Regions from separate parts of the Cryobacterium soli genome, predicted to be linked through region 3. Evidence: predicted binding sites of a transcription regulator. Region 3 holds the regulator's gene; each other region holds the start of a gene.
What was found. The regulator HrcA, encoded in region 3, represses chaperone genes, less so after heat shock. The targets are predictions, from matches to a motif close to TTNGCACTCGNNNNNNNCGAGTGCNAA.

Region 1: groL (chaperonin GroEL) is a predicted target of HrcA. The motif match lies at 8,250-8,276, and genes of this name have one in related genera.
Region 2: groES (co-chaperone GroES) is a predicted target of HrcA. The motif match lies at 2,552-2,578, and genes of this name have one in related genera.

The regions. Positions count from the first base shown of each region.
Region 1 is NZ_CP030033.1:3,613,683-3,623,735, forward strand. It holds gene DOE79_RS16790 (nucleoside deaminase) at 1-420, shown strand, start outside; gene DOE79_RS16795 (chloride channel protein) at 426-1,841, opposite strand; gene DOE79_RS16800 (PLD nuclease N-terminal domain-containing protein) at 2,045-2,443, shown strand; gene DOE79_RS16805 (sugar O-acetyltransferase) at 2,509-3,114, shown strand; gene DOE79_RS16810 (SHOCT domain-containing protein) at 3,124-3,366, opposite strand; gene DOE79_RS16815 (SDR family NAD(P)-dependent oxidoreductase) at 3,444-4,418, shown strand; gene DOE79_RS16820 (nitroreductase family protein) at 4,472-5,026, opposite strand; gene msrB (peptide-methionine (R)-S-oxide reductase MsrB) at 5,032-5,433, opposite strand; gene DOE79_RS16830 (DUF3263 domain-containing protein) at 5,641-5,949, shown strand; gene DOE79_RS16835 (LytR C-terminal domain-containing protein) at 5,999-6,571, shown strand; gene DOE79_RS16840 (cold-shock protein) at 6,785-6,988, shown strand; gene DOE79_RS16845 (DUF3048 domain-containing protein) at 7,133-8,179, shown strand; gene groL (chaperonin GroEL) at 8,321-9,949, shown strand.
Region 2 is NZ_CP030033.1:3,489,875-3,499,927, reverse strand. It holds gene DOE79_RS16255 (ABC transporter substrate-binding protein) at 1-866, opposite strand, end outside; gene rarD (EamA family transporter RarD) at 1,134-2,078, opposite strand; gene groES (co-chaperone GroES) at 2,181-2,477, opposite strand; gene DOE79_RS16240 (class I SAM-dependent methyltransferase) at 2,622-3,809, shown strand; gene DOE79_RS16235 (hypothetical protein) at 3,821-4,345, opposite strand; gene DOE79_RS16230 (DUF4190 domain-containing protein) at 4,420-4,995, opposite strand; gene DOE79_RS16225 (DUF4190 domain-containing protein) at 5,115-5,525, opposite strand; gene tsaD (tRNA (adenosine(37)-N6)-threonylcarbamoyltransferase complex transferase subunit TsaD) at 5,693-7,354, opposite strand; gene tsaB (tRNA (adenosine(37)-N6)-threonylcarbamoyltransferase complex dimerization subunit type 1 TsaB) at 7,354-7,989, opposite strand; gene DOE79_RS16210 (sulfite exporter TauE/SafE family protein) at 8,073-8,876, opposite strand; gene tsaE (tRNA (adenosine(37)-N6)-threonylcarbamoyltransferase complex ATPase subunit type 1 TsaE) at 8,873-9,508, opposite strand; gene alr (alanine racemase) at 9,515-10,053, opposite strand, start outside.
Region 3 is NZ_CP030033.1:433,806-443,858, reverse strand. It holds gene rpsT (30S ribosomal protein S20) at 1-73, opposite strand, end outside; gene DOE79_RS02105 (alpha/beta fold hydrolase) at 193-999, opposite strand; gene DOE79_RS02100 (response regulator) at 1,001-1,642, opposite strand; gene DOE79_RS02095 (sensor histidine kinase) at 1,639-2,904, opposite strand; gene lepA (translation elongation factor 4) at 3,017-4,870, shown strand; gene DOE79_RS02085 (DUF1990 domain-containing protein) at 4,876-5,523, shown strand; gene hemW (radical SAM family heme chaperone HemW) at 5,528-6,754, shown strand; gene DOE79_RS02075 (DUF4870 domain-containing protein) at 6,843-7,217, opposite strand; gene DOE79_RS02070 (DUF4870 domain-containing protein) at 7,311-7,712, opposite strand; gene hrcA (heat-inducible transcriptional repressor HrcA) at 7,880-8,899, shown strand; gene dnaJ (molecular chaperone DnaJ) at 8,957-10,053, shown strand, end outside.

The sequences.
Region 1 (10,053 bases), 1.2 Mb from region 3:
CGAGCCAATGGCAACCACCCGTTCGGTGCCATCCTGGTGGCCGCCGACGGCACCATCATCGAGAGTCAGAACACCGTGGTGACCGGCAACGATCCCACCGGGCACGCCGAGACGAACCTCGTGCGCCTCGCCAGCGCCCAGCTCGACAAGACCGCGCTGCGCGCGAGCACCCTGTACACGAGCACCGAGCCCTGTGCGATGTGCTCCGGCGCCATCTACTGGGCCGGGATCGGGCGGGTCGCCTACGCGCTGCCGGAGCAGGACCTCGGCGCCATGGTGCCCGCCCAGGACGGCGAGCCCACGTTGGACCTGCCTTGCCGCGAAGTCTTCGCCCGCGGCGGCGGCACCGTGATCGTGGCCGGCCCGGCCCTGGTCGCGGAGGCGAGAGAGGTGCACCGCGGATTCTGGGACGCCCGCTAGTTCCGCTAGCCCAGGCCCGGAGCGTTCGGAGCCGGGCCAGGAGCGATCGGCGCGGGATCTCGGCGGAGCCACCGGCCCGGTGGCTCGGGCAGCCGGCCGGTGAGCACGTGCGCCACCACTACCGCCACGATGACCAACGGCATCACGGCGTAGGCGTCACTGGTGAGCAGCACGGTGGCCAGAAGCACGCTCGTGAGCGGCAACCGCAGCATCGACACACACATGGCGCCGATGCCCACCCCCACCGCCGGAACCAGGGCCATGCCCGGCAGGTGTGAGGCCATGATGCCCAGGGCGGCGCCGATGAACATGGCGGGGAACACCGGCCCGCCCCGGAACGCGCTGAGGGACAGGCCATAGGCCAACGCCTTGCAGAGCGCCAGCAGGCCCAACGCGCCGATCGGCCAGGAGGCGCCGTCGCTGATGAGCGCGGGCAGCGTCGACTGGCCGGAGAAGAGCACCTGGCCGGTGTCTTCCCCGGTGACCAGCGCGAACCCGATCGCGAGTCCGGCGACGAGCAGGCCGAGGACCGGAGTGACGAGCAGCCGCTGGGCATGCACCGCTGGGCGCACCACGCGAGCGAGCGCCTTGATTCCCCAGGCCAGGAGCGGGCAGGCCACCCCCAGCACGAGCGCCCAGAGGAACATCCCCAGGGTGGGCGTGCTGAAGGCCGGCAGATCGGGGATGGCGAGGGAGAACGTGCCCAACCCGGTCCAGGAATCCAGCCCGACGAAGACCAGAGAGCCGATACCCGCGGCGAGCAGCCCGGGCAGCAGGCCCACCCCGAGCATGGCCCCGCCCAGACCGGATGCTTCCATCAGAAGGAAGGCGCCCAACAAGGGCGAACCGAGCAGGGTGCTCACCGCAGCGAAGCTGCCCGCCGACGCGATCACCGCCAGGGCGGTGGGTGGCGAGTCCTTCTTGATCAGGAGCACCGCCAGGGCGCCCAGCCCGCCACCGAGGGCGATCAGCGGCGCCTCCGGGCCCAGCACTGCGCCCAGGGCGAGCGTGGCCAGCGACGCCAGTATTACGCCGGGCAGCTCTGGCGGTCGAGGGAACCCGCCGGCCGCGAAGCCCTCCGACGGTGGATGCCCGCTGGTTCCCGGCAGGAACCGGATGCACATCGCCACCAGCAGGCCCGACAGGGCCAACAGCGGAAGCGGCCACCACACCGGTACACCGCCGAACCCCAGAGCGGCCGGCAGCTCGGTGAACAGGTAGCCCTGCAGCCAGGAGACCAGGGCGAGGAACCCGTAGGACACCACCGAGACGGGCACGCCGATGAGCCCGGCCAGGAACAGCACCCGCAGGTAGCCGCGCGAGCGGATGACCGCCAGCGGGTCGACGGTTTGGGCAGGGTTGGCCGGGTGGCCATCGGAATCGGGGGCGGGGCTCGCCGGTGGCTCGGGGTGCGCGGGCATGTCGCGGTCCTCCTCGGCCGGTCTCCTCCGCCGATCTGGCACTCTGGCTGGACCGATCCGGGCCGGTTGGTCCCGGGTTGAGCCGGCATCGCTGACCACGCTGGCCCGGTGTTCGCGCGGGCGCAAGCCCCACGCCGGCGCCGCGGGTGCCCGCGGAACTGGGGGCTGGTCGCTCGTTCACAGCGTTCACTAAGCTGACCGCCATGTATGCGCTGTTCTCGATTGTGATTCTGGTGCTCGTCGTTGCTGCCCTCGTGGACATCATCACGCGACAGGACGGCCAGGTGAAGCATCTGCCCAAGGTGGTCTGGGTTCTCCTGGTGATCTTCCTCCCGATGATCGGCAGCCTGCTCTGGTTTGTGATCGGACACGACTACGACACCCCGGTGGTGCGTCCGCAGTTGGGTGCGCCCCGGCGTCGCGCGGGTTCCGCCTCGAGCGCGGAGGCGACCCCCACGGCCCAGGCGGAACGGCGGATCAGCAGCACCGAGGAACAACTCGCTTCGCTGGACCGCGAGATCGCGTTCCACGCAGAGCAGGCGCGCATCCGCCGCATCGAAGCCGAACTGGCCGAACGCCGTCGGCTGGCCGAAGGACCCTGACGACGATCGACGTGCGGGGGCCGCGGTGACGGGCTAGGCTCGTGTTTGTGGTTATAGACAACAAAATGCCCCCGGCCGTGGTCCGCTCCGAGTACGACAAGATGATCGCGGGGGAGTGGTACCGCTACCGGTCCGGGCCCGAACTTGCCGAGTTGACGACCAGCACGCAGCGCACCTGCCGGCAGATCACTGCCCTCTACGACGACGACCAGGCCGCGGCGCACGCCTTGTTCGTGGGGATGCTGGCCAGTGTCGGCGAGGGCGCCGACTTCAGGCCTCCGCTCTACCTCGACTACGGCTCCCGGCTGCGGGTGGGCGCCAACACGTTCATCAACGCTGACTTCCTGGCACTCGGCGGCGGCGAGATCACCATCGGCGCCAACGTGCTGGTGGGCCCCAGTGCCCGCTTCTACACGCCCAGCCATGCCGTCGACGTCGTCGAGCGCCGGGCCGGATATGAGCGGGTTTCCCCGATCGTGATCGAAGATGACGTGTGGCTCGGCGGTAATGTCGTGGTCTGCCCGGGCGTCACCATCGGGGCCGGGAGCATCATCGGTGCGGGCTCCGTGGTCACGCGGGACGTTCCGCCAGGAGTCATCGCCGTGGGCAACCCGGCGCGGGTCGTGCGGGCTATCGGCCCTGACGACCGGGTCGGGCTGGACGCGGCCTGATTCGTCGGCTCAGAGCAGGCCGAGGATCTCCCGGCGTTTGGCGTCATACTCGGCCTCGGTGACGAGCCCCTGGGCACGCAGCTGATCGAGCTGCGCCAGCCGGGCCGCGGGGTCCGTCGGGTTGCCGGAGCTTGCCGGGCGTCGCCGCGCAAGATACACGACCGTGAGCACCACGGCCAGCGCGATCAGGAGCATCGCGGCGAGGACGCCCGCGATGATGAGAAAGTGCCAGCCGGTCAGATTGCTGATCATATGAATCCCCCTGTGCCGGCGCGTTCGGCCGGACGCCGAGAGTCTATCCAGGCGGCGAGCGAGCGTACGCTGGAAGGATGACAACAACATCCCAGCACGCGCTCCCCTCCGGGTTCGGAGCGCGCACCACCGCCACCGAGGTGCTCGCCGGCATCGACGTGAACGGCCGCACGGCCATCGTCACCGGCGGCTACTCCGGCTTGGGCATCGAGACCGTTGCGGCGCTCGCCGCCGCGGGCGCTCGGGTCCTGGTGCCGGCCCGCCGGCCCGAGGTTGCCCGCGCCGCGCTCGACGCCCGCGGGTTGTCCGATGTTGAGGTTGAGACTCTCGACCTCGCCGACCTTGGCAGCGTACGCGCCTTCGCGGACCGCTTCCTGGCGTCCGGGCGCAGCCTCGACATCCTGATCAACAACGCCGCCATCATGGCCTCCCCTGAAGCCCGCGTCGGCGACGGCTGGGAGTCCCAGTTCGCCACCAACCACCTGGGCCACTATGTGCTCACCAACCTGCTCTGGCCCGCTCTGGCAGCCGGCGGGGGAGCCCGCGTCGTGGCCCTGTCGTCGACAGGGCACAAGCTCAGCGGCATCCGTTTCGACGACCCGCAGTTCGAGACGGGCTACGACAAGTGGCTGGCGTACGGTCAGGCCAAGACCGCCGACAGCCTGTTCGCGGTGCAGCTGGACGCCCTCGGCGCTGAGCAGGGCGTGCGCGCGTTCGCCGTGCACCCGGGTGGCATCATGACCGAACTGCAGCGACACCTGCCGCGCGAGGAGATGATCGCTTCCGGGTGGATGACCGAGGACGGCACCGTGAACTCCGTGTTCAAGACGCCGGAGCAGGGCGCCGCGACGGCGACCTGGGCGGCGACCTCCCCGATGCTCGACGGCCGGGGCGGCGTCTACTGCGAAGACTGCGACATCGCCGAGCCCACAGTGCCGGGCAGCGACACCGCGCGCATCCGGGGTGTGGACGCGCACGCGATCGACCCCACGGATGCCGCACGCCTCTGGGCGCTCTCGGCCGAGCTCACCGGCGTCAACGCGTTCGCCTAACCTGCCTCCGCCCATCTCCGCGGGCCGAGCAGTGGGCCCGGGCGGGCGGCGGGTTAGGCGGGGAGGGCGCTGAGGTAGTCGTCGACGTCGACCGGCTGGCGCACGGCGGGCTTGGTGGTCTCGGGGATCCCGCCCACGTAGAGCCAGCCGAGTAGCTCCTCGCCAGCGGCGAGACCGTGCACCTGGCGCACCGGTTCGGCGCGAGTGTGCCCGCCGGTGCGCCACATCACGCCCCAGCCCGCGTCCTCGAGCAGCAGGCCGAGGAAGTGGGCCACGCCGGCGGCGGCCGCGTCCTGCTCCCAGGCCGGGACCTTGTGGCTCGGCCCTCGGCTGGCCACCAGGGCCAGCAGCAACGAGGCGCGCAGGGGCTTGCCGGCCAGTTTGACGGCGGCCGGCCCCTCGAGGCCCGCGGCCGTCACGAACGCGTCGCCGAGGGCGGCCCGGGCATCGCCGCGCAGCTCGATGATCCGCCACGGTCGCAGCGCGCCATGGTCGGAGGCGCGCGCGGCCGCCTGGATCAGGGGGACCAGCTCGTCGCGGCCGGGCGCATCCGTGGTGACCACGGAATACGACCGGCGCGACGCGATCGCGTCAAGAACCGCCGACAAAACCGTTACTCGACGGGAGTGAAGTTGAGCGAGATCGAGTTCATGCAGTACCGGTCGCCGGTAGGCGTGCCGAAACCGTCGTCGAACACGTGACCAAGGTGCGAACCACAGGCTGCGCAACGCACCTCGGTGCGAACCACGCCCAGCGAGCGGTCTTCGATGAGCTCGACGGCCTCGGGGCGCACCGACTCATAGAAGCTCGGCCAGCCGCAACCGGAATCGAACTTGGTGCCGCTCTTGAACAGCTCGGCGTTGCAGGCGCCGCAGGTGTAGACGCCTGACCGTCCCTCGTCGAGGAGTTCGCCGGTCCAGGCACGCTCGGTCGCAGCGCCGCGCAACACGGCGTACTGCTCGGGGGAAAGCTCGGCCTTCCATTCGGCGTCAGACTTGGTGACCTCGTAGTCCATGGTGCGTCCCTTCAATACTTCTGTGCGGCATTACTCGTGCGGGTGGCTCAGCGGGCGGATTGCTGCCTCCAGCCTAAACTCGGCCGGGGCCCCGGGCATTCCCGTGGCCAGGGGATTCCCAGCCGCACGGCCTGCCCGCCCGTGGCGGGCGGTGACGATCAGGACAGGCCGCGCCGGTCAGCGAAAACCCAGTCCCCGCCAAATAGGATGACGCGTATGGCGACCAGCGAGCACGGCGAGAGCGATCGGGGCGCCGACGGCGTCACGGCGCTCGGCCCCCGCGACACCGCGGTGCTCGCTTTCGAACGGCGCTGGTGGTCCCACCCCGGCGCCAAGGAACAGGCGATCCGGGCCGAGTTCGGCCTCTCGGCTGCCCGCTACTATCAAGTGTTGGGTGCCCTGCTTGACTCCCCGCTTGCCCTCGCTCACGATCCCATGCTGGTCAAACGCCTGCAGCGGATGCGTGACGCGCGGTCCCAGGCCCGGTCGCGCCGGGCCATCCGCCCCATCGAGTAGGACACTCCTACCGCGTGTTCAGCCAAACGAGGATCGAACCAGACTCACGATGCCCACTTCGTACCCGAAAGACCGCTTCGACGACCTTCCGCACAAGCTCGACCGCGTGGGGGCGCACCGAGCCCCCGGTCGGAAGGGCCGCCGGTGGGTGGCCTTCTGGTGGGCGCTGGCGGCGACGGCCCTGCTCATCGGCGTGGGGGCGATCGGACTGACTGTGCTCAACAACCGGCTTAATTTCACGATCCCCGGCATCACCGCCGAGACCGGTACGGAGACGGCGACCGAGGCACCCGCCGCCGAGGTCGTGCCCACGGCCGAGCCCACCACCGACCCCAGTGCGAGTGTCACAGTGCTCAACGGCACCGCCACCAGCGGTGTCGCCCGCTCGGTGGGCGAACTGCTGACGGGCAGCGGCTGGAGCGTCGGCACCATGAGCGACGCGGACACCGAAGACGTCGCCACGACGACCGTGTACTACGCGGATCCCGCCCTGGAGGGCGCTGCGCGCGGGGTTGCGGCGCTGCTGCCCAATTCGACAATCCTGCTCTCCAGCGACTTCGCGGGCTCGGATGCCACGCTGACCGTTGTGGTCGGAGCCGACTACGCGATGCCGGCCGGTTGACCGCCGGATTCCTACCGGCCTGAGGGCCGCCAGTCAACCCCCTGTCGATCCCCGCTTTCGTTACTACTATCTGCAGTGGTCGCTCATTTTATGCGAGTTGCGTTCTCAACCTGAGAGCGCTCTTTCGCGGACGGTGGACGCAGCTACTGCGCCAGGCCCGGTAACACCAGCGGGTGAAAGCCGAAAGATAACACTGCACTAGGGGAGTTTCACATGGCGAACGGAACCGTCAAATGGTTCAACGCTGAAAAGGGTTTCGGCTTCATCACGGTCGATGGAGGTGGGCAGGACGTCTTCGTCCACTATTCCGCTATTGACATGCACGGATACAAGGTTCTCGAAGAAGGCCAGCACGTCGTCTTTGAACTCGGTACCGGAGCCAAAGGTCCGCAGGCAGAGTCGGTTCGTCCGGCGTAGCCCACGCGTAGAACAGCCGGTCCCAACGGGCCGGCAGCACACAACTGAACAGGCACCGACGATGTATCGGTTCCCGTGACGGTCAGCACGCCACCCATCTTGTCCCGCTCGGCAGACATACCTCGCGGAGCTAAGGTGTGTGGCGTGACTGCGTTACGGATGACCACGCCCGCTCGAGGCCCCCGCTTCCGCCGCGCCGGCATCCGCGCCTGGGCCGCCATCGTGCTGATCGGCGCCGTGGGTGCCCTGACGGGCTGTGTCACCGGGCCGCCCACCGCCCCGAGTCCCTCTGCGGAGACGCCCGCCGTGGCCCCGTTGCGCGGCACCCCGATCGACCCGGCGGAAGCGGAGCATCCGTCTCTGGCCGTGAAGATCGACAACCTCGCCGCCGCCCGGCCGCAGATCGGCCTCGAGCGGGCTGATCTGGTCTTCGAGGAGCTGGTCGAGGGCGGGCTCACCCGGTATGCCGCCCTGTGGCACTCCGATGTGCCCGACGACGTGGGACCGGTGCGCTCGATCCGGCCCATGGACCCGGACCTGCTGAGCCCGTTCGGCGGAATCGTGGCCTACTCCGGCGGGCAGCCGCAGTTCGTCGAGGCCATGCAGAACACCCCGGTGCTCAACGTGATCTTCGACCGGGATGACAGCGGAGCATTCCGGCGCGTGGACGACCGGGAATCGCCGCATGACGTCGTGCTCAGCGCGGCCGATCTCGTCGACCGGCATCCAGACCTCGCCGCGCCCGAACGGCAGTTCGACTACGCCGACAGCGCGGCCGCCGCCGGGGCGGCCACGGCAGGCGAAGCCGCCGGCACCATCGTCACCCGGTTCTCCGATTCCAGCGAGCGCTCCTGGACCTGGGACCCCGCCGGCGCCGCGTACCTGCGCAGTCAGGACGGCGCGCCCGATTTGGACGCCGACGACACCCGGCTGTCCGCCACCAACGTGGTGGTGCTCAGCGTCAGCGTCGACCGCAGCACCGACGTGCCCCGTACCCTCCTGGAGGGCACGGGCCAGGCCTGGGTGTCGGCCAACGGGTCGACCCTGCCCGCAACCTGGACCAAGGAGGCTCCGGCGGCCCCGATCCGGTTGACGGATGCCGACGGCGCGGCCATCGACCTCGCACCGGGCAATACCTGGATCGAACTGGTGCCCACCGACGGTGGCGGTGCCGTCGAGATCCAGCCGTAACCCGGTCCTGCAGGGGCATCGTGCAGCCGACGTTCACTTGCACTCTCGACCCCAGAGTGCCAGAATCGGTTTAGCACTCTGTGGTTTGGAGTGCTAACCCATCATCGTTTTGGTAACGTCCGGGAGGGACGAGAAACACATATGGCAAAGATCATTGCTTTCAATGAAGAGGCCCGTCGCGGCCTGGAGCGCGGCCTGAACATCCTCGCTGACACGGTCAAGGTGACCCTCGGCCCGCGCGGACGCAACGTCGTGCTGGAGAAGAAGTGGGGCGCCCCCACGATCACCAACGACGGCGTGTCCATCGCCAAGGAGATCGAACTCGACGACCCGTACGAGAAGATCGGTGCCGAGCTCGTCAAGGAGGTCGCCAAGAAGACTGACGACGTCGCCGGCGACGGTACCACCACCGCCACCGTCCTCGCTCAGGCGCTGGTCCGCGAAGGCCTGCGCAACGTCGCAGCCGGCGCCGACCCGATCAGCCTCAAGCGCGGCATCGAGAAGGCCACCGCTGCGGTCATCGCAGAGCTCATCTCCAGCGCCAAGGAGATCGAGACCAAGGAAGAGATCGCGGCCACGGCCTCCATCTCCGCCGGCGACGCCGAGATCGGCGCGATCATCGCCGAAGCCATCGACAAGGTCGGCAAGGAAGGCGTTGTCACCGTCGAGGAGTCGAACACCTTCGGCACCGAGCTCGAGCTCACCGAGGGCATGCGCTTCGACAAGGGCTTCCTGTCGGCGTACTTCGTCACCGACCCCGACCGTCAGGAAGCGGTCTTCGAAGACCCCTACATCCTGATCGTCAACTCCAAGGTCTCCAACATCAAGGACCTGCTGCCGATCGTCGACAAGGTCATCCAGAGCGGCAAGCAGCTGCTCATCATCGCCGAGGACGTCGACGGCGAGGCCCTGGCCACGCTCGTTGTGAACAAGATCCGCGGCATCTTCAAGTCCGTTGCCGTCAAGGCTCCGGGCTTCGGCGACCGTCGTAAGGCGCAGCTGCAGGACATCGCCATCCTCACCGGTGGCCAGGTCATCTCCGAGGAGGTCGGCCTCAAGCTCGAGAACGTCACCCTCGACCTGCTCGGTAACGCCCGCAAGGTCGTCATCACCAAGGACGAGACCACCATCGTCGAGGGTGCCGGCGACGCCGACGCCATCGCCGGTCGCGTTCAGCAGATCCGCAACGAGATCGAGAACACGGACTCCGACTACGACCGTGAGAAGCTCCAGGAGCGTCTCGCCAAGCTCGCCGGTGGCGTTGCCGTCATCAAGGCCGGCGCCGCGACGGAGGTTGAGCTCAAGGAGCGCAAGCACCGCATCGAAGACGCCGTCCGTAACGCGAAGGCAGCCGTCGAAGAGGGCATCGTCGCCGGTGGTGGCGTGGCCCTCATCCAGGCCGGCAAGACCGCGTTCGAGAGCAAGGCCATCCTTGACCTCGTCGGCGACGAGGCAACGGGCGCGAACATCGTGCGCGTCGCCATCGACGCTCCGCTCAAGCAGATCGCACTCAACGCCGGCATGGAGCCGGGCGTTGTCGCCGACAAGGTGCGCAACCTTCCCGTCGGGTTCGGCCTCAACGCCGCAACCGGCGAGTACGTCGACATGATCGCTGCCGGCATCAATGACCCGGTGAAGGTCACCCGCTCCGCGCTGCTGAACGCATCGTCGATCGCCGGACTGTTCCTCACCACCGAGGCCGTCGTCGCCGACAAGCCCGAGAAGAACCCGGCCCCGGCCGGCGACCCCTCGGGTGGCATGGACTTCTAAGTCCCGCCAGCAGTACCGCACGACCGGTAGTACCGCACGACCACAGGCTGGGCGTCTCCCTCGGGAGGCGCCCAGCCTTCGTCGTACCGCCGCCCGCCGCCGCC
Region 2 (10,053 bases), 1.3 Mb from region 3:
TTGCCGTCGACGAAGTAGAGCTTGTCTCCGGGGAAGCCGCTGGCGACCAGGTCCGGGGTGATGACCTTGGCCTGGTCGAACGTGATCAGAGCGATCGCGTCGGGGTTGGCCGCGGTGACCTCAGCGATCTGCGCCGAGAAGTTCGCGTCGCCTTCGTTGAAGCTCGCGCTGGCGACGACCTCTCCGCCGGCCGCTTCGAACGCCTCGGTGGTGTACTGGGCCAGGCCGGTTCCGTAGGAGTCGTTGAGCACGATCAGGCCCAGGGTGCTGTTGCCGTCTTCGGCGATCAGGTTGCCGAGGACTTCACCCTGCAGGATGTCGGACGGGGCCGTGCGCCAGAAGAGGCCGTTGTCCTCGTACTTCGTGAAGTCCGCCGAGGTGTTGGCCGGGGAGAACTGCACGACGCCGGCACCGGTGATCTGGTCGATCACGGTCTTGGAGACACCCGAGGATGCCGCACCGATGATCGCGGAGACCTTCTGCGAGAGCAGGTCGGTCACGGAGACCGTGGCGGTGTCGGTCGTGGTGTCGCCGGAGTCGCGGAGGATGGCTTCGATGTCGATGCCGAGACCGGCAGCGTTGACCTCTTCGATGGCCAGGTTGACGCCGGCCTCTTCGGGCGGGCCGAGGAAGGCGAGTCCACCACTCTGCGGGAGGATCGTTCCGACCTTGAGGGCCAGATCGCGGTCGCCGGCCTCAACGGGGCTGACATCGCTGCTGGTCGCGGCGGGCTCTTCAGATGCTGCGGGCGTGCTCTCCGCCGTGCTGCATCCGGTGAGCAGAAGTGCGCTGACGCCGAAGATGGCGACGCCGGTGACTACGGCGCGGGCCGAGCGGGAGGCCGAGGCCTTCGCGAATACGCTCATGTTGCTCCTAGGGTAAGGGGAATCGAGAGGTCGAGCACGGCAAACGATCGTTGCCGTGTTGCAAAGGTATTCATCGGAACGACATCAAACAAGGCGGTCGTGTTACAGGCGTGTAACGCGACCAAATCGTTACGAAACGGGCTTCTGATCAGGATGCCTTCAGCAGTCGTTCAGCGGGCGCTAACGATTTCCCCCCGAACAGGGGCCATGGCGCGGGCGTAAGAAACGGTAACGCGACCGGGCTCCGGAGGCCGTGGGCCGGCCGGGTCAGACGAGATCGGTCAACAACCGGCGCTGCGAGCGTCCGGCGACGATCATGTCGACGGTGAGCACGATCAGCGCCAGCCAGACCAGGCCGAAGCCGAGCCAGCGTTCGGGCGGCATCGGCTCCTGCAGCACCACCACGCCAACGATCAGCTGCAGCACCGGCGCAACGTACTGCACCAGGCCGAGAGTGGACAGCGGCAGGCGGCGGGAGGCGGCGGCAAAGAACAGCAGCGGCACCGCGGTGAGCACCCCGGATCCGACCAGCGCGATGGTGTGCAGCGGTGAGACCGAGCCGAAGGTCAGCCCGGTGAGCAGCGACACCACCACGAGTTGCACGATCGCGATGGGCGCGAGCCACATCGTCTCCAGAGTCAGGCCGGTGAGGGCGTCGAGACGCCCGCCCACCCGCTTCTTGATCAGCCCGTAGAGGCCGAAGGAGAACGCCAGGATCAGCGATATCCACGGCACGGTGCCATAGCCGACGCTGAGCACAATCACGGCGATGAAACTGATCACCACGGCGGCCCACTGGGCGGCGCGTAACCGTTCATGCAGCACGAGCACCCCGAGCAGCACCGTGATGATCGGGTTGATGAAGTACCCCAACGCCGTCTCGACGACGTGCCCGCTCAGGGCGGCGAGGATGAAGGTCTGCCAGTTGATGAAGATCAGCACGCCGGCCAGCCCCATCGTCCACACCACCCTCGGGGTGCGCAGGGCCGCCACGAAGGGGCGCCAGGCCCGAGTCGCGACAATCAGCACGGCACAGAACACCAGGGAGAACAGAACCCGCCAGGCCACGATCTCGAAGGCGCCGGTGGGCGCCAGGAGCAGAAAGTAGAGCGGCAGGAAGCCCCAGATGCCGTAGGAGCAGATCGCGTAGATCAGGCCGGTGCTGGCGGCACTGCGCGCCGCAGGCTTACGTCGTGTGGGGCCCTGCGTCATGTGCCGGTGATCCTGTCTGGGGAGCGGTCTCGTTCCGCGAGCGCGGACACGAAAAATCCCGGATGGCCGAGGCCATCCGGGATTCAACGATATGGGGTGTTACTAGCGAACGACGACCGCGAGAACGTCGCGGGCCGACAGAACGAGGAGGTCCTCGCCACCGAACTTGACTTCGGTTCCACCGTACTTGGAGTAGATCACCTTGTCGCCGACGGCGACGTCGAGCGGGATGCGGTTGCCGTTGTCGTCAATGCGGCCGGGGCCGACGGCGACAACTTCGCCTTCCTGGGGCTTCTCTTTGGCGGTGTCCGGGATCACAAGTCCGGAAGCGGTGGTCTGTTCTGCATCCACCTGCTTGATGACGATGCGATCTTCGAGCGGCTTGATGGAGACCGACACGGTTGACCTCTTTCTTAGCTAAGACGTAGTTAGCAGACTCACAGCGAGAGTGCTAAGTCGAGTTTAGGGCGCAACTGGCACTCACGCAACGTGAGTGCCAGAGCGCTCGAGACTCACGCCGGTTTCGGTTGATAGGTTTGCGGGATGGATCGCGCCGAGCTCGTTGAGCTGCTCTCACCCGAAGGCCTGCGCCTGCTGGACTCCCTGCCGCCCTACGAGGCCGGCGGCGACGTGGTGCGCACGGTCAGCGCGCTGCGGAAGGCCGGGCACTCCCCCGCCCTCGTGAACGCGGTGCTGTACCAGTCCCGGTTGCGCGCCAAGGCTACGGCTAAGTTCGGTGATTTCGCCAGCCGGATGCTGTTCACCGAGGCCGGCCTGGAGCAGGCCACCCGCCTGCGGGTCGCCGCCCTGCACGCCGGCCGTTTCGTCGAAGCCAAACTCGCCCGGGTCGCCGACGTGGGCTGCGGCATCGGCGGCGACGCCATGGCCATGGCCGCGATGGAGCTCACCGTGACCGCCATCGATATCGACGAGGTCACCGCTACCGTCGCCAGCTTCAACCTCGCCCCGTTCCCCACGGCCTCTGTGCTCTGCGCCGATGCCGCCGACGTCGACCCGTCCGAGTACGACGCGCTCTGGTTCGACCCGGCCCGCCGCACCGCCGGGCACGGCAACACCAGTCGGCTCACCCGTTCTGAGGACTACTCTCCCCACCTCGATGACGTGTACGCCCTGGCCGAACGGATGCCCGTGGGCGTCAAACTCGGCCCAGGCCACGACCGGGACCAGATCCCGGAGACCGCCGAGGCGCAGTGGGTGTCGGTGGACGGCAAGCTGGTGGAAATGGGTCTGTGGTTCGGCCCGCTCGCCCGCCCGGGCATCCGCCGTGCTGCGCTGCTGCTGACCAAGGACGGCGCGGCCGAGCTGACCGCTCCCGACGACAGCGAGGACGTACCTGTCGGCGAGCTCGGCGAGTACCTCTACGAACCCGATGGTGCCATCATCCGTGCCCGGCTGATCGGCGACCTGGCCCGGTCGATGGATGCGCTCATGCTCAGCGAGGGGCTGGCGTACCTGACCAGCGCCACGCTCACCGAGACCCCGTTCGCGACCGCGTTCCGGGTGGTCGAGGTGCTGCCCGCCGACGAGAAGAAGCTGCGGATCGCCCTGGCCGAACGGCGTATCGGCACTCTGGAGATCAAGAAGCGCGGGGTGGATGTGGACCCCGCCACGCTGCGCACGCGGTTGAAGCTCAAGGGTCCGGAGTCGGGCACCCTGGTGCTGACCCGCGCGGCCGGGCACAAGGTAGCGTTGCTCGTCGAACGCGCCTGACCCACGATCGCTCAGCCGTAGTACGGCGGCAGCACCTGGGTGATCACGACGAACCAGACCACGCCGAGCAGGATGCCGGCGAGCCCGGTGACCAGGCCGAGGATCCAGAGTCCGCCGCTGCGGCGTTCGACGACCCGGGCCACCAGCGCGAGCACAACCGCGGCGACCGCAAGCGGCACCGCCCACACCACGAAGATGCCGGCCAGGACGCTCAGCGAGCCGCACATGACGGCGGCTACGCTCAGGCCGCGACGGGCCGCATGGGTCTGGATCTCGGCGGTGGTGTAGACGTAGGGCACCCACTCGGTGGGCGCGGTGATGGTGGACTCGTAGGCGAGCTCGCCTGCGACAGGGGGCCGGGTGAGGCCGGGCGGGGCTGTGGCCGGGTCGGTGGCGGCCTCTGCCTGCGCGGCTTGCCTGGCCCGCGCTTCAGCGCGCGTTTGGGCCTGGCCGGCGGAGCCCTGCCCGAGGGGGGTCTGCGCTCCGGCCGTCTCCTGCGACTCTGCCCGAGTGTCGGGCTGCCCGGACTGCGCCATGGGTGGGACTCGTTTCTCAAGTCGGCCGACGTGGGTGAGCCGATGCGGCTACCGGCCGCGGGGGTGATCCGGTATCAGTAGTAGTAGTTGTTGGGCATGCTCGCGAAGATCAGTGCCCACAGCAGAATACTCAATAGCGCCAGGGCGACGCCCACGAACCCGGTGATGATGCCGGTGAGCCAGAAGCCCCTGCCGCTGGGTTCCCGGTTGCGGGCGATGAAGCCGAGCACCACGCCGGCAGCCGGCAGGATGAGCGCCAGGATGCCGCCGAAGATCGGGAAGAAGGCGACGGGAGAGCCGAGGATGCCGATCACGCCGGCCACCATCGACAGGATGCTCAGGATCGGCTGCTTCGTGGGCGTGTACGAGGGCGGCGGGCCGTAGCCGGTGGCCGGGGCACCCGGTGTGGGCGGGCCGTATCCGGGCGGCGGCGGTCCGTAGCCGGGCTGCGGGGCGCCGTAGGGCGGCGGGGCGGGCGGTCCCTGCTCGGGCGGCGGGCCGGCGGGTGTGCCCGCGGCGGACGGCTCGGAGGCCGACGGGTTCCCCGCGGCGGTGTCCTGGGGGAAATCCGGGACCTGGGGCACGTCGGGCACCTGCGGAACGTCGGGTACCTGGGGAACCTCGGGGTGCGGAGTGTTCGGATCAGTCATGACTGGTTCCTTTCCTGTGCTGCCGGAGCTGCCTGCGGAGCCGAGACCGGCATTCGTGGCCCGCGCCGACGCCGGTGGTCGACCGACCCGGCCAGTGTGCCGAGCCGGTGCAGCCGGGGCTAGTAGGTGCTGTACGAGCCGTTGTTGATGCCCGCGACCGTGACGACGATCACGACGACGACGAAGATGATGAAGCCGATCAGGCCTACGTAGCCGAGGACCAGGCCGGCGATCGCGAGGCCGCGGCCCTTCTCGCCGGTCTTCTTGATCTGGCTGAGGGCGATGTGCCCGCAGATCACCGCGGCGAGCGAGACGAAGAAGGCGCTGACCAGCGAAATGATCGCGAGAACGTTCCACTTGTCTGCGGCGTTCGGCTGGCCGTAGCCCTGCGGCGAGTAGGCCTGAGCTGCGGGCCCCGAGCCGTAGGCGGGGGCAGCGGGCGCGGAGCCGTAGGCGGGCGGGGCCGGCGGGGTGTACGCGGGCGGCGGGGTGGGCTCGTTGGATGCGGGAGTCTGGTTCGGATCGGTCATTGTGAGGGCTCCTTCACATGGGTGCAGCGTAGGCAGGCAGACGGCGCTGGGTGCGGCGGTGCCATAGTGGCACCCACGCCATGGGGGTGTCAACGTGCTTGCTTTGCGGTGAACCCCCACGGCCAGAGTACCGCGTCCACCGCTGAAACGCTGGATGAACTGCGGTTTCAGGCCTGGATGACGGGCACCGGAAGGGTCGAGTCCGCACCGAAGTCGAGGGTGGAGGGAGCGTGCCCGGCCATGATGAGCTGGGCGCCGAGGGCCGCGATCATGGCGCCGTTGTCGGTGCACAGCGACAGCGGCGGGATGCGCAGGGCGATGCCCGCCGCATCCGCGCGTTCCTGCGCCACCTGGCGCAGCCTGGCGTTGGCGATCACGCCGCCGCCGAGTAGGAGCCTAGGCACCCCGAGGTCGGTGCACGCCGCGACGGCCTTGGTGAGCAGCACGTCGACGACGGCTTCGCGGAAGCTCGCCGCGACGTCGTCGATCGGCACCGGCTCTCCGGCGTCCTGCTTCTGCTCCACCCAGCGGGCCACCGAGGTCTTCAGGCCGGAGAACGAGAAGTCGTAGCGGTGCTGGGCCATGTCCTTCTGGTGGCTGAGGCCGCGCGGAAAACGGATGGCGGTGGGGTCGCCGGTCGCGGCGACCCGGTCGATCTGCGGGCCACCGGGGTAGGGCAGGCCGAGCACCCTGGCCACCTTGTCGAAGGCCTCGCCGGCGGCGTCGTCGATGGTTTCGCCGAGCAGTTCCACATCGGAGACAAGGTCGCGCACGAGCAGCAGCGAGGTGTGGCCGCCGGAGACCAGCAGGGCGATGGTGGGGTATTCGAGCGGCGCATCCGTCGCGACACCCTCACCGCGGAGCAGGTCGGCGCCGACGTGGCCGACGAGGTGGTTGACGGCGTAGATGGGCACGTCCAGCGCCAGCGCCAGCGACTTGGCGGCGCCCACACCCACCATGAGCGCGCCGGCGAGGCCGGGGCCGCTGGTGACGGCGATGGCGTCGATCTCGTCGAGCTGGATCTCGGCCTCGGCGAGCGCGGCGCGGATGGCGGGCACCATCTCCTCGAGGTGGGCGCGGGCGGCGACCTCGGGCACGACGCCGCCGTAGCGGGCGTGTTCGTCCATGGAGGAGGCGATGGTGTTGGAGAGCAGGGTGGTGCCGCGCACGATGCCGATGCCGGTCTCGTCGCAGGAAGTCTCGATGCCGAGCACGAGCGGGTCGGTGCGGTTGAATGGGCGGTGCCGGGGGTCGGATGCGGGTGCGGGTTCGGCGGGGGCAGCTGTGGCGGCGACAGGTTCGGCGGCTGAATCGGCGGCGAGAGCCGAGTCGGCGGCGGCGGCATCCACGGTGAACTGCATTTCGGCGGGAGGAATGGGCAGGCGCATGACGATCGCATCCACGTTGTCTGGTTGGTAGTAACCCCGGCGCACGCCGAGGTCCTCGAAGCCGAGCGAGCGGTAGAGGTGCTGGGCGCCGGGGTTGTCGGCGCGCACCTCGAGGAAGGTCTCGCGGGCGCCACGCTTGCGGGCCTCGGTGATCAGGCTGAGCATGAGCACCCGGCCGAGGCCCCGGCCGCGGGCCTCCTCGGCCACGGCGATGGTCTGGATATCGCTCTCGGGCGACCGCTGGGCGGCCTGCAGGCCGGCGTAGGCGACGATGTGGTCTGGCGCGTCGGGCGGGAACGCCACCAGGTAGTAGCAGCCGGGGTCGGCCACGTCGCGGGCCATCATCTCGGTGGACCAGGCGTCGTTCTCGAAGATCGAGGTCTCCAAGGCCATGATCTTGTCGACGTCCTCGGCGGTGGCGCGGCGCAGCTGCCAGGTCATCAGCTCACCCGCTTGGGGCCGTTTTTGGACACCGTGACGTCGGGCGAGCGCAGGTAGAGCGCGTCGTCGGCAGCGAACGGGCGGCCGGCGGCGAAGGTCAGTTCGGCAACCATGCCGAGGTCACCGGCGGAGATGGTGGTGGCGTCCAGGCGGGGCATACCAGCGTGGGCGAAGTCGTCCTCGAGCAGCTCGGCGGGTTTGGCGAGGGCGGGCGGACCGATGCGCACGGGCAGGGTTGCCGCATCCGCCCCGCTGTAGGCGGACCAGTAGACCTCACGGCGGCGGGCGTCGGTGACCACGAGCAGCGGGCCGGTGTGGCCGGTGCGGTAGTGGCCGTAGGCGATGGCATCGTGGCTGATCACGGGCACGAGGGGCCGCCCGATGCCGAGCGCGAAGACCCGGGCGGCGGCGATGCCGACGCGGAGGCCGGTGAACGGGCCGGGGCCCATGCCGCCGACCACGCCGGAAAGCGCCGTGACGGGGATGCCGGCCTCGGTGAGGCATTCCTGGATGAGGCGGCCGACCACCTCGGCGTGGCGCATGGTGTCGGGGATGCCGCGTTCGGCGATCACACCCTGGGTCAGGTCGACGACGGCGACGCCGGTGCCGGCGGAGGTATCGATGGCGAGGAGCACCCGTCCAGCCTATGCGGCCCCGGCACATCCGCTCGCCCGGGCCCACGGGGAACAGCAGGGCGAGCCCTCGAGACGGGGTGGGGTCAGGGGCGCGGAGTGCGGAGGGCCTTGACGGTGAGCTGGGCGGCGGCGAGGACCAGCAGCACGGCGAAGAGGATGCTCGACAGACGCGGCGGGATGAGCAGCGCGAGCGCCACCCCTGGCACCGCGGCCACGGTGGCGGCGACGCCGACCACGAGGCCGGCGCGCAGGTCCACGAGCTTGGCCCGCAGGTTGGCGATGGTGCCGACGATGCTCGTGGGCACCAGCACCAGTAGGGAGGTGCCCTTGGCGATGAGGTCGCTCACACCGAAGACCGCCACCAGCGCCGGCACCGCGATGACGCCGCCGCCGATGCCGAACAGGCCGGACGCGATGCCCATGGCCAGGCCGAGGGCAAGGTAGCCGAGCACCACGAGCACGCTGAGCTCGAGCGCGGCGCCCCGCTCGGGCTCGACGACCACCATGCGCGCGGCGACGACCACGAGGAGCGCGATGAACAGCCAGCGCAGCCAGAACAGCGGAATGCGTTGCAACAGGTTGCTGCCGATGATCGACCCCACCACGGCGCCGCCGGCGATGATCACACCCGCGACCAGGTCGATGTGCCCGTTGGCCAGGTAGGTGATCGAGCCCACGATGGAGGTGGGCACGATCGCCGCGAGCGAGGTGGTGGCGGCCTGGCGCTGGTTCATGTGCACGAGGGAGATGAGCAGGGGCACCATCACGATGCCGCCACCCACGCCGAAGACGCCCGAGAGCAGGCCGCCGATCAGGCCGGTGAGGACGAGGGCGATCCAGTACCGGGCGCCGGTGGGGCTCGCGGGAACGGCCGGAGTGGCGCTCATTCGCCTACCCTCCCGTCGGGGCGGACCGCGGCGTCATCGGAGCCGACGGAGGTCGCCGGTTGGTCGGGGGCGACGGCGGACGTGGATCCGGCCGCGTGGCCGTCGGTGCCGGCCGAGGGGGCCAGACCGAGCCCGGCCTCCCAGCGGGGACCGAAGCCGGTGACCGTCACCGTGCGCGGCTCGGCCCGGTCGAGGTCGGCATCCGTGTCTGCATCGGAATCAGAGCCCGCGCCGGCCACGGCCTCGGAGGCGCCGAGCGGCCGCACGATCTCCACGTCGAGCCAGGACTCGGTGATCCCCTCGAGCAGCCCCCGGCCCCACTCCACCACCACGATCGAGCGGGCGAAGTCGATGTCGAGGTCGTCGAGTTCCATGGCGCTGTTCAGCCGGTAGGCATCCACGTGCACGAGCGAAGGGCCGCCGACGGTGCTCGGATGCGTGCGCGCGAGCACGAAGGTGGGGCTGGTGACCGGGCCGCGCACCTGCAACCCCTCGCCGAGGCCGCGGGTGAAGGTGGTCTTGCCGGCACCGAGCGGGCCCGTGAGCACCATGAGGTCCCCGGCGCGGAGCGCTCCGGCCAGCTCTACGCCCAGCGCGTGCATGGCGTCGGGGTCGTCGACGATGCGGCGCATCGGCGGCTACTCCCCCACGCTCTCGGCCTCGGTGCTCTCAGCGCTGCCCGGCGCGCCGGCTGCAGGTGACGAGGCCGCCGCATCCGGTGCCGCGCCGTCGACGGCCCCGCCCACATAGCGCCGGGGCACCCGGGCACCCACCCGCGTGACGATGTCGTAGTTGATGGTGCCGGCCGCCGCGCCCCACTCTGCGGCGCTGGGGGCTCCGGTGGCGGGGTCGCCGAAGAGCACCACATCGTCGCCGACGGCGACCGGCGCAGCGCCCACGTCGACCAGGAACTGGTCCATGGCGATGCGGCCCACCACGGGATGCTGTACCCCGCCGATCGCCACGAAGGCGGCGTTCATGGCCTGCCGCGGTACCCCGTCGGCGTAGCCGAGCGGGATGAGAGCCAGCGTGGTGTCGGCGGCGGCCCGCCAGAGGTAGTCGTAGGAGACGCCCGCGCCGGCGGCGACCTGGCGCACCGCGGCGACGCGGCCGCGCAGGGTCATCGCGGGGATCAACCCGAGCGCGGCGGAGTCGGCGTCGTCGAACGGGGACTGCC
Region 3 (10,053 bases):
TGACCGCCTTGTTGCGCTCCTGCGACTTCTTGTTCGTGAGGATCCGCTTGATCTGCGACTTGATATTTGCCACGTTTTTTACGCTTTCGTTAGGTTCTTGTTCGGATGGGCCGCCCGGTGATAGAGGGCACCGTGCGGCGAAAATCGTGTGGGGTGGGACCCAACACGCAAGCCAACAGGCAACGATACCAGCTATCCGGGCCGACCATGCACCGAATCGGGGTGATCCCGGCGAAGATCAGCCTCGACCTCGGCGATGATGCCTCGCAGGATCCTATCGAAGGCGTGCGGGCGGTGCAGGCTCACGAGGTGACCGGCCCCGGGAACCGTCACCAGGGTGCCCTGTCTGGTTGCGGCCAGGAAACGTCTCTGATGCAACCTGAAGTGGTCCCACGCGCCGTTGACCAGCCAGACCCGGCCGGGATACCTGTGCAGGTCGGCAACGGGAGTGAGGGTCCCGGTCGCGCCGAGACCGGCGTCCATGACGTCCAGGGCGACGCCGCCCGCCAGGACATCCGTGGCTCCGGGTTCGGGGAGCATTCGCCTGACCAGCACGGTATGCAGGGCCAGGCCCCGGTCCGGAAGACGGCGAATAGACCTGGCCAGTAACCGGTAGCCGGCGAGCCCAGGGCCGCTCGGCTGGAAGGAACTGCCCGCGGCGACAAGGGCGATGACCTTCTCCGGGTGCAGGGCGGCATACGCGATGGTCCAGTATCCGCCCAGTGACAGTCCGACCAGAAGCGCAGTGCCGCCCAGGGCGTCGACTCCGGCGTCGATGGTGGCGAGCGCCGCCGCTGCCGTGAACGGCTCACCGAGTCGTGCTCCATGGCCGGGCAGATCGATCGCGAGCACCGGATGACCCGCCGCCTCCAGCCACTCCAGTTGGTGGCGCCACATGGTCGCCGAGGTGCGGATACCGTGCACCAGCAGCACCGGGACCGGGCCGGCGAACGGACCGGCGACCGGTAGGTCGGCGCCGGGCCGATCGGCCTCGGTCATCTCAGGCCCCCCTAATGGTCCCCGACGCGCGGGCACTGGCGACGGCCGAGGTACGCGAACCCACCCCGAGCTTGCCGAAGATGTGCACCAGGTGGGACTTCACGGTCGCCTCGCTGAGGAACAGGTCCTGCCCGATCTGCCGGTTGGAGCGTCCGGCGGCGACGAGCCCGAGCACCTCGACCTCACGCGGGGAGAGCCGGCTCTCCGGAACCCGGGAGCGGTCGGCCAGGCGGGTCACGATGGCCGGCGCGAGGGCGCTCTGGCCGGCCGCGGCCGCGCGAACGGCCGTGATGAGCTCGGCCGGCGGGGCGTCCTTGAGCAGGTAGCCGCTGGCGCCGGCCTCGATGGCGCCGAGGATGTCGGCATCCGTGTCGTAATTCGTCAGGATCAGCACGTGAGGGGCGCCGGGAACCGCGCGCACCCGGCGGGTGGCTTCGGCCCCCTGCATGGTGGCACCGGGCAGCGCCCCGCCGAATTGCAGGTCCATGAGCACGACATCGACCTGTCCGGACGCCGCCAGCGTCACCGCCTCCTCGGCCGTGCCGGCCTCGAGCTCCACGACCAGGTCGGGCTCCGCGCCGAGCAGGGCCCGCAGGCCCGCCCGTACCACGGGGTGGTCATCGGCGAGCAGCACCCGGATCATGCCGCCACCTGCCCGGTCGGGAAGGTGACCGCAACGGCCGTGCCCTGACCCGGCGCAGACTCGAGCACGAAGCTGCCGCCGAGTTGCTCCACCCGTTGCCTGATCGCGACCAGCCCGAACGAGTCCGGGCTCTGGGCGGCCGCATCGGTGAGCGTGAACCCCCGGCCGTCGTCGACGATGTCCAGGGTCACCTCGTCGGTCATGTAGCTCAGCGTGATCTCGGCGCGATGGGCGTCGGCGTGCTGGGCGACGTTGGCCAGCGACCCCTGAGCGATGCGCAACAGGGTGGTTTCCAACGACATGGGCAGGGCCACGGCGTCCCCGGTGACGTGCAGGCTCACCCGGGTGGCCCGCCCATCGGTGGGCGTCGGGCGCTCCATCGAGGCCGCGAGCCTGGCCAGGGCGCCGGGCAGGGTCTGGGTATCCAAGGCCGGCGGGGTGAGTTCGCGGATGAACCGACGGGTCTCCTGCAGATTCGCCGCCGCCGTGTCCCTGGCCAGCCGTAGGTGGTCGAGGGCGGCCGGGTCGGTGACGGTGCGCTCGGCCGCGTGCAACAGCAACTGGATGCTCGAGAGCCCCTGCGCGACGGTGTCGTGGATCTCGCGGGCCAGCCGCTGCCGCTCGGCGAGGGTGCCGGCATCCCTGGCGGTGGCGGCGAGCTCGGCCCGGGTGGCCAGCAGGTCGTCGATGAGGCTCTGCCGTTCGCCGGCCTCCCGCAGCAGCGCCCGGTAGCCGAGCCCCACCGCGACGGCCACACCGGCGGCCACGAGCGGCCCCAGGGTCGCGCCCAGGCTCAGGCCCACATGCAGGCTCATCGACCAGATCGTGAGGAACACACTCAGCAGCACCAGCGGAATGCCCGCCCGGAGGGGCAGCACGTGCAGCTGGAGGAAGAACAGGGGGAAGACGATGAACGCGGCGTCCTCGGTCAACAGCGTCAGCGCGAGCCACTCCACGAGCAGCAACGCCATCCAGACCGGCACGACCCAGCAGCGCGGCCGCGTGCGGGCCAGGCGGCCGCCGGCGGCGTAGCTGGTGAGGAACACCAGCGCCAGTGCCACGATGAGCGCCGCATCCGGGGCCGCGTCCCACAGAGTGAGCACGATCACCAGCCCGGTCAGGGCAACGATCAGCACGTGCAGACCGATGCGCAGCCCCGAGAACACCGGGGTCAGTGCGGAGTGTGGCAGGCCGTCGCCGATGCTGGTGGGCGGGGTGGGATCCCTCGGGGTCGGGGTGGCGGCGACGGTGAGGCTGGACATGGTGATGCCAGCATAATCAGGCCGTGCGCAGCCTGCATCCGTCGAATGGATGAGCGAGCCGGGCCGAGGCAGGTCACCCCGATGCTGCGAGGCATGGGAGAATTGGGCCATCATGTCACCGAGAGCAATCAAGGCGCTGGAACCGGCCGCAACCGCCCCCGCGTTCATCCGTAACTTCTGCATCATCGCGCACATCGACCACGGCAAGTCCACGCTGGCCGACCGGATGCTGCAGATCACCGGCGTCGTCGACGACCGCTCCATGCGTGCCCAGTACCTGGACCGCATGGACATCGAGCGCGAACGCGGCATCACCATCAAGAGCCAGGCCGTGCGCATGCCGTGGGAGATGGACGGCCAGACCTACGCGCTGAATATGATCGACACTCCGGGCCACGTCGACTTCACCTACGAGGTCTCCCGCAGCCTGGCCGCTTGCGAAGGCGCCATCCTGCTCGTCGACGCCGCACAGGGCATCGAAGCCCAGACGCTGGCGAACCTGTACCTGGCTCTCGAGAACGACCTCACCATCATCCCGGTGCTCAACAAGATCGACCTGCCGGCCGCCGACCCCGACAAGTACGCCAAGGAACTCGCGAGCCTCATCGGCGGCAGCCCCGACGACGTGCTGCGGGTCTCCGGCAAGACCGGCGTGGGCGTGTCCGAGCTGCTCGACCGGGCCACCAGTCTGATCCCGGCTCCGGTCGGCGACGCGAACGCCCCGGCCCGCGCGATGATCTTCGACTCCGTCTACGACAGCTACCGCGGCGTCGTCACCTATGTGCGCATGATCGACGGGCACCTCAGCCCGCGCGAGAAGATCCAGATGATGTCGACCAGAGCCACCCACGACATCCTCGAGATCGGCGTCACCAGCCCCGAACCCACGCCCAGCAAGGGCCTGGGCGTCGGTGAGGTGGGTTACCTGATCACCGGTGTGAAGGACGTGCGCCAGTCCAAGGTCGGCGACACCGTCACCACTGCGGCCAAGCCCGCCACCGAGGCGCTGCCGGGCTACACCGAGCCCAAGCCCATGGTGTTCTCCGGCCTCTACCCGATCGACGGCAGCGACTACCCGGCGCTGCGCGAAGCGCTCGACAAGCTCAAGCTCTCGGATGCGTCGCTGGTCTACGAACCGGAAACCTCCGTCGCGCTGGGCTTCGGCTTCCGCTGCGGCTTCCTGGGCCTGCTGCACCTCGAGATCATCACCGAGCGCATCGACCGGGAGTTCAACCTCGACCTGATCACCACCGCGCCCAGCGTGATCTACGAGGTCACCACCGACGACAAGAAGACCGTCACGGTCACGAACCCGAGCGAGTTCCCGAACGGCAAGATCGCCGTCGTCGAGGAGCCCATCGTCAAGGCCGCGATCCTCGCGCCCAAGGACTACGTCGGCGTGATCATGGAACTCTGCCAGGGCCGCCGCGGCACCCTGCTCGGCATGGAGTACCTCGGTGAGGACAGGGTCGAGATCCGCTACACGATGCCGCTGGGCGAGATCGTGTTCGACTTCTTCGACCAGCTCAAGAGCAAGACCGCCGGCTACGCCTCGCTGGACTACGAGCCCATCGGCTCGCAGGAGGCCGACCTGGTCAAGGTCGACATCCTGTTGCAGGGCGAACAGGTCGACGCCTTCAGCGCCATCGTGCACCGCGACAAGGCCTACGACTACGGTGTCCTCATGACGGGGCGCCTCCGCAAGCTCATTCCGCGCCAGCAGTTCGACGTGCCCATCCAGGCCGCCATCGGCGCCCGCATCATCGCCCGTGAATCCATCAGCGCCATCCGCAAGGACGTTCTGGCCAAGTGCTACGGCGGTGACATCTCCCGCAAGCGCAAGCTGCTCGAAAAGCAGAAGGAAGGCAAGAAGCGCATGAAGATGGTCGGCCGGGTCGAGGTGCCGCAGGAGGCGTTCATCGCCGCGCTCTCCGGCGACGAACCGCCCAAGAAGGAAAAGAAGTAACCGTCATGCGCCGCTCGACCTTCACCGACGCCGCCGTGACGTACGCCGCCATCGGCGGCACCCTCGCGTCCGACCTCATGCGCTACCCGCCGAAGGGGCACCGGCCGCTCGAGCGCACCGTGCGCCTGGGCAGCGGCGAGGAACGTTTCCGGGCGGCGACGACGTCGCTGATGACCTGGGGCATCCAGCGTGGCAGCGGCATCGAGGTCACCGACCTCGACGCCGGAACCGGCGTGCAGTACACCGGCATCGTCTTCACCGACGACGGCACCCCGGCGCCCAACCAGGAGCACCCGGTGAACGAGGCCACCTTCGCCGAGGACGGCACCCCCTTCATCAGCAACGGCATGACCGGCGTGCTCAAGATCCCGAACGGCCCCTTCACGGTCGCCGCACCGGTCCGCGTGGTCTACGTCATCGATGAGGCCGACAAGATCGGCTTCGCCTACGGAACCATGCGCGGTCACCCGCAGAACGGCGAGGAAGCGTTCATCGTGGACCGCCGTCCGGACGACTCCGTCTGGCTGACGATCCGCTCGTTCTCCCGGCCGAGCACCTGGTACTACCGTCTGGCCTGGCCGGTCCTGCGCTTCCAGCAGGAACGCTACACGCGCCGGTACCTGCGCGCCCTGCATCCCGTCGGGATGGCCTGACCGGATGGCTGGACCGCATCCGGTCGGTGACCCCGCCCCCCTCGACGGGCTGCTGCCGGCCTCGGCCGGAGTCGGCGCGGACGAACGCGACTTCGGGGTCTACCTGCACGTGCCGTTCTGCAAGGTGCGCTGCGGCTATTGCGACTTCAACACCTACACCGCCACCGAGCTGCGCGGGGTGAAGCAGAGCGACTACGCCAGCCAGGCCGTGTCGGAGGTCGAGTCCGCCGCGCGCATCCTGGCCGCGTCGGGCGTGGAGAGCCGGCCCGCAGCGACGGTCTTCTTCGGTGGCGGCACGCCCACGCTGCTGCCCGCCGACCACCTGGTGCGGATGCTGCACGCCGTGCGGGACACCTTTGGCATTGTGCCGGGTGCCGAGGTGACCACCGAGGCGAACCCGGACTCGGTCGACGCCGCTTACCTCCTCCAGCTCAAGGCCGCCGGGTTCACCCGGGTGTCCTTCGGCATGCAGTCGGCCGTGCCGAGCGTGCTCGCCACCCTCGAGCGCACGCACGACCCCGAGCGGGTTCCGCTCGTCGTGCAGTGGGCCAGGGACGCAGGCCTGGACGTGAGCCTCGACCTGATCTACGGCACCCCGGGGGAGACCATCGAGAACTGGCGGGCCAGCCTCGACCACGCTATCGCTCAGAACCCCGACCACATCAGCGCCTACTCGCTCATCGTCGAAGACGGCACCAAGCTGGCCAGGCAGATCCGCCGCGGCGAGCTCGTGCAGCCCGACGAGGACCTGCAGGCCGACTTCTACGAGCTGGCCGACCGGCTCCTGGCCGAGGCCGGCTACGGCTGGTACGAGGTCAGCAACTGGTCCAGGGGCACGGAGCATCGCTCCCGGCACAACCTCTCCTACTGGAGGAGCGCCGACTGGTGGGGTGTGGGCCCAGGGGCGCACAGCCACATCGGCGGGGTGCGCTGGTGGAACGTCAAGCACCCGGCGGCGTATGCGGACCGGATCCTCGCCGGGCATTCCCCGGCGGCCGGACGCGAGACTCTCGACGACGACACGCGCGAGCTGGAGCGGGTGCTATTGCTCACCCGCATCCGCGAGGGCATCCCCGTGGCGACGTTGACGACGGCGGGGCGCCGCGAGGTGGCCGGCCTGATTGCCGACGAACTCATCGACGCGAGGGCGGCGATCGGCGGCACCATCAAGCTGACCCTGCGCGGGCGGCTCCTGGCCGACGCCGTGGTGCGCCGCCTCCTCACCGACTAACCTCCGCTCCCACCCGCGAACCGTGAGTTAAGCCCTAGAACGCGCGAGTTCTCGGTGCTCACCTCGCAGCTCGCGAGGGGGAAACGGGCTAGCTGAGGAACTTGATGGTGAGCGGGTAGGTGTACCACTCGCCCTTGTTGGCGGCGATGGCGGCCATGATGCTGAAGACGATGTTGAGGATCCACACCGCGGCCAGGATCAGGAAGCCGATGCCGATGACGGTGAGGATGCCTCCGACGAACCCGGCGATGGCCAGGGTGATCTGGAAGTTCAGAGCGGTTGCCGTGTGCGCCCGGATGAACGGGCCGCGGTCCTTGAGCACGATGTAGCCGATGAGGGCAGGCAGGAAGCTGAAGAGGATCCCGCCGATGTGGATCAGGGTCGCCCAGAGCTTCTCGTCGGCCGGGCTCAGCTGACTCTGTGCCTGGTACGGGGCTGCGGGGGGAGGCGTTGCCTCTGACATGGGATCTCCTTCGTGACTCCCGGCGGTGCGGGGCGGCGTCCGGCGCCGCTGTTACCAGAATAGCGCCGCTCGCCCCAACCCGGAGTCTGCAAACTAGCTGATCAGACGGATAGAGAAGGGGTAGCGGTACGGCCGGCCGTCGCGAGCGCTCAGATAGCCGAGCACGGAGAAGATCGATCCGACCAGCCACAGCACCCAGCCGAGCGAGAAGAGCCCGGACAGCAGGCCGAATGTGATCAGACTGAGAATCGTGGACAGAACGTTGAGGGCCACATAGCCGATCAGCAGGGTGATCTGGAAATTCAGCGCTTCCTTGCCTTGTTCGTTGGTGAACGGGCCCCGGTCCTTGAAGACCAGCCAGATGATCAGGGAGGGCGGGAACGAGAGGATGCCGCCCAGGTGAGCCAGTGACGCCCACTGCCTGTCCTGCTCCTGGGAGAGCGGAGGCCCTGATGACGGCCCGTTCGATGGTCCCTGACCGGTGGGATAGCTCATGGCGGTGTCCTTCGGTGAGCGGTGCGTGGGTGTGCTTGTGCCCACGCTACTGCGCAAAATCGTCGGGGAGCAATGGGTATCCAGCCCGCTCGCGATATGATTAGCAGTCAAACAATGAGAGTGCCAGCCAGTTGGTGGCAGGACCGGGCGTGAGGGAGGCGATCGGAATGGTGTCGGATCGTAGTCTCGAAGTGCTCCGCGTCATCGTGCAGGACTACGTGGCCTCGCGCGAACCGGTGGGGTCCAAGTCGATCGTCGACAGGCATGCCTTCGGAGTCTCGGCAGCGACCATCCGCAACGACATGGCCCTGCTCGAGGAGGAAGAGCTCATCATCGCGCCCCACACGTCGTCGGGGCGCATTCCCACCGACAAGGGCTATCGCCTCTTCGTCGACCACTTGGCCGACCTGCGCCCCCTGACCGGCGCCCAGCGGCAGGCCATCGAGGTCTTCCTCGGCCAGTCCGCCGATCTGGACGAGGTGCTGGCGCGGAGCGTCAGGTTGCTCTCGCAGCTGACCCATCAGGTGGCCCTCGTGCAGTACCCGTCGTTGTCGCGCGCTAGCGTGCGGCACATCGAACTGGTGCCGCTCAGCGACACCCGGGTGCTGTCCGTCCTGATCACGGACTCCGGACGCGTCGAACAGCGCGTGGTGGAGTTGACCCGCGCCGTGGACGAGGTCGCCCTGGCCGAACTCCGCACCCGGCTCAACGCCGTGGTCGGCGGTCTGAGCATGAGCGAGGCGGCCGCCGCGCTGACCGGGCCGACCGGGCTGGGCCCGCCCGAACTGCAGGACCTGATCGACCTCATCACCGGCACTCTGCGGGACCAGGTGGGCGCCAACCGTCAGGACCGCCTGGTCATGGCCGGCGCCGCGAACCTGGTGCGCACCGAGGACGACTTCAGCGGCAGTATCTACCCTGTGCTCGAGGCCATCGAGGAGCAGGTGGTGCTGTTGCGCCTGTTCGGCGAGATGGCCACCGACCAGCACGGCGTCTCGGTGAGCATCGGCCGTGAGAACGCGCCGTTCGGCCTGGGGGAGACCTCCGTGCTCACGAGCGGCTATACCTCCCACGGCGATGCGGCCCGGCTGGGCGTGCTCGGCCCGACCCGCATGGACTACTCCAACAACATGGCGGCCGTGCGCGCCGTCGCCCGGTACCTCTCGCGCCTGCTCGGCGAGAACTAGCCGCCCCCACACCTTCCCACCGACACTTTTCACCCCAGAACCCGAGGAGAGCCAGCTTTGGCTGACCATTACGAAGCACTCGGCGTCGCGCGCGATGCCACCACCGACGAGATCAAGAAGGCCTACCGGCGCCTCGCCCGCCAGTTGCACCCCGATGTGAACCCGGGCGCTGAGGCATCCGAGCGGTTCAAGACCATCACCCACGCCTACGACGTGCTCTCCGACCCCAAGCAGCGCCAGAACTACGACCGCGGCGGCTCGGGCAACTCCGGCCAGGGCGGCGGCTTCGACGCCGGCAACTTCGGCGACATCTTCGAGACCTTCTTCGGCGGGGGAGGCGGCGGCAGCCGCGGCCCGCGGTCGCGCCGCGAACGCGGGCAGGACGCCCTCATCCGCGTGGAGCTCGACCTCGACGAGGTGATCTTCGGCACCCACCGCGACATCGAGGTGGACACCGCGATCGTCTGCGCCACCTGCAACGGCAGCTGCTGCCAGCCCGGCACCTCCCCGGTGACCTGCGACATCTGTCACGGCACCGGAAGCATCCAGCGTGCCGTGCGGTCCCTGCTCGGCAACGTCATGACCTCCAGCCCCTGTGGCTCCTGCCGCGGCTACGGCACCATCATCGCCACGCCCTGCGTCACCTGCCAGGGCCAGGGCCGCGTGCGCGCGCGCCGCACGGTTCCGGTCGACATCCCCGCCGGCGTCGACACGGGCCTGCGCCTGCAGATGCCCGGCAGCGGCGAGGCCGGACCGGCCGGAGGCCCCAACGGCGATCTCTACCTCGAGATGAAGGTGCGGCACCACGACGTCTTCAGCCGTGACGGCGACGACCTGCTGTGCACCCTCGAGGTGCCCATGACCGACGCCATCCTCGGCGCCACGGCCACGGTCAAGGCCCTCGACGGCGACATCGAGGTGGAGCTCCGCCCGGGCGTGCAGGCCGGCGAGATCCTCACGGTCAAGGACCGCGGGATCACGCGGCTGCGCGGCAACGGCCGTGGCGATCTCCGCGTCGGCGTGCAGGTGCTCACCCCGACCAAGCTCGACCACAAGGAACGCGAACTCATCGAGGCCTTCGCCGCCCGCCACAAGGTCGCGGCACCGGCCCTCAGCCACTTCCAGCAGGGCCTGTTCGCGAAGCTCCGCGACCG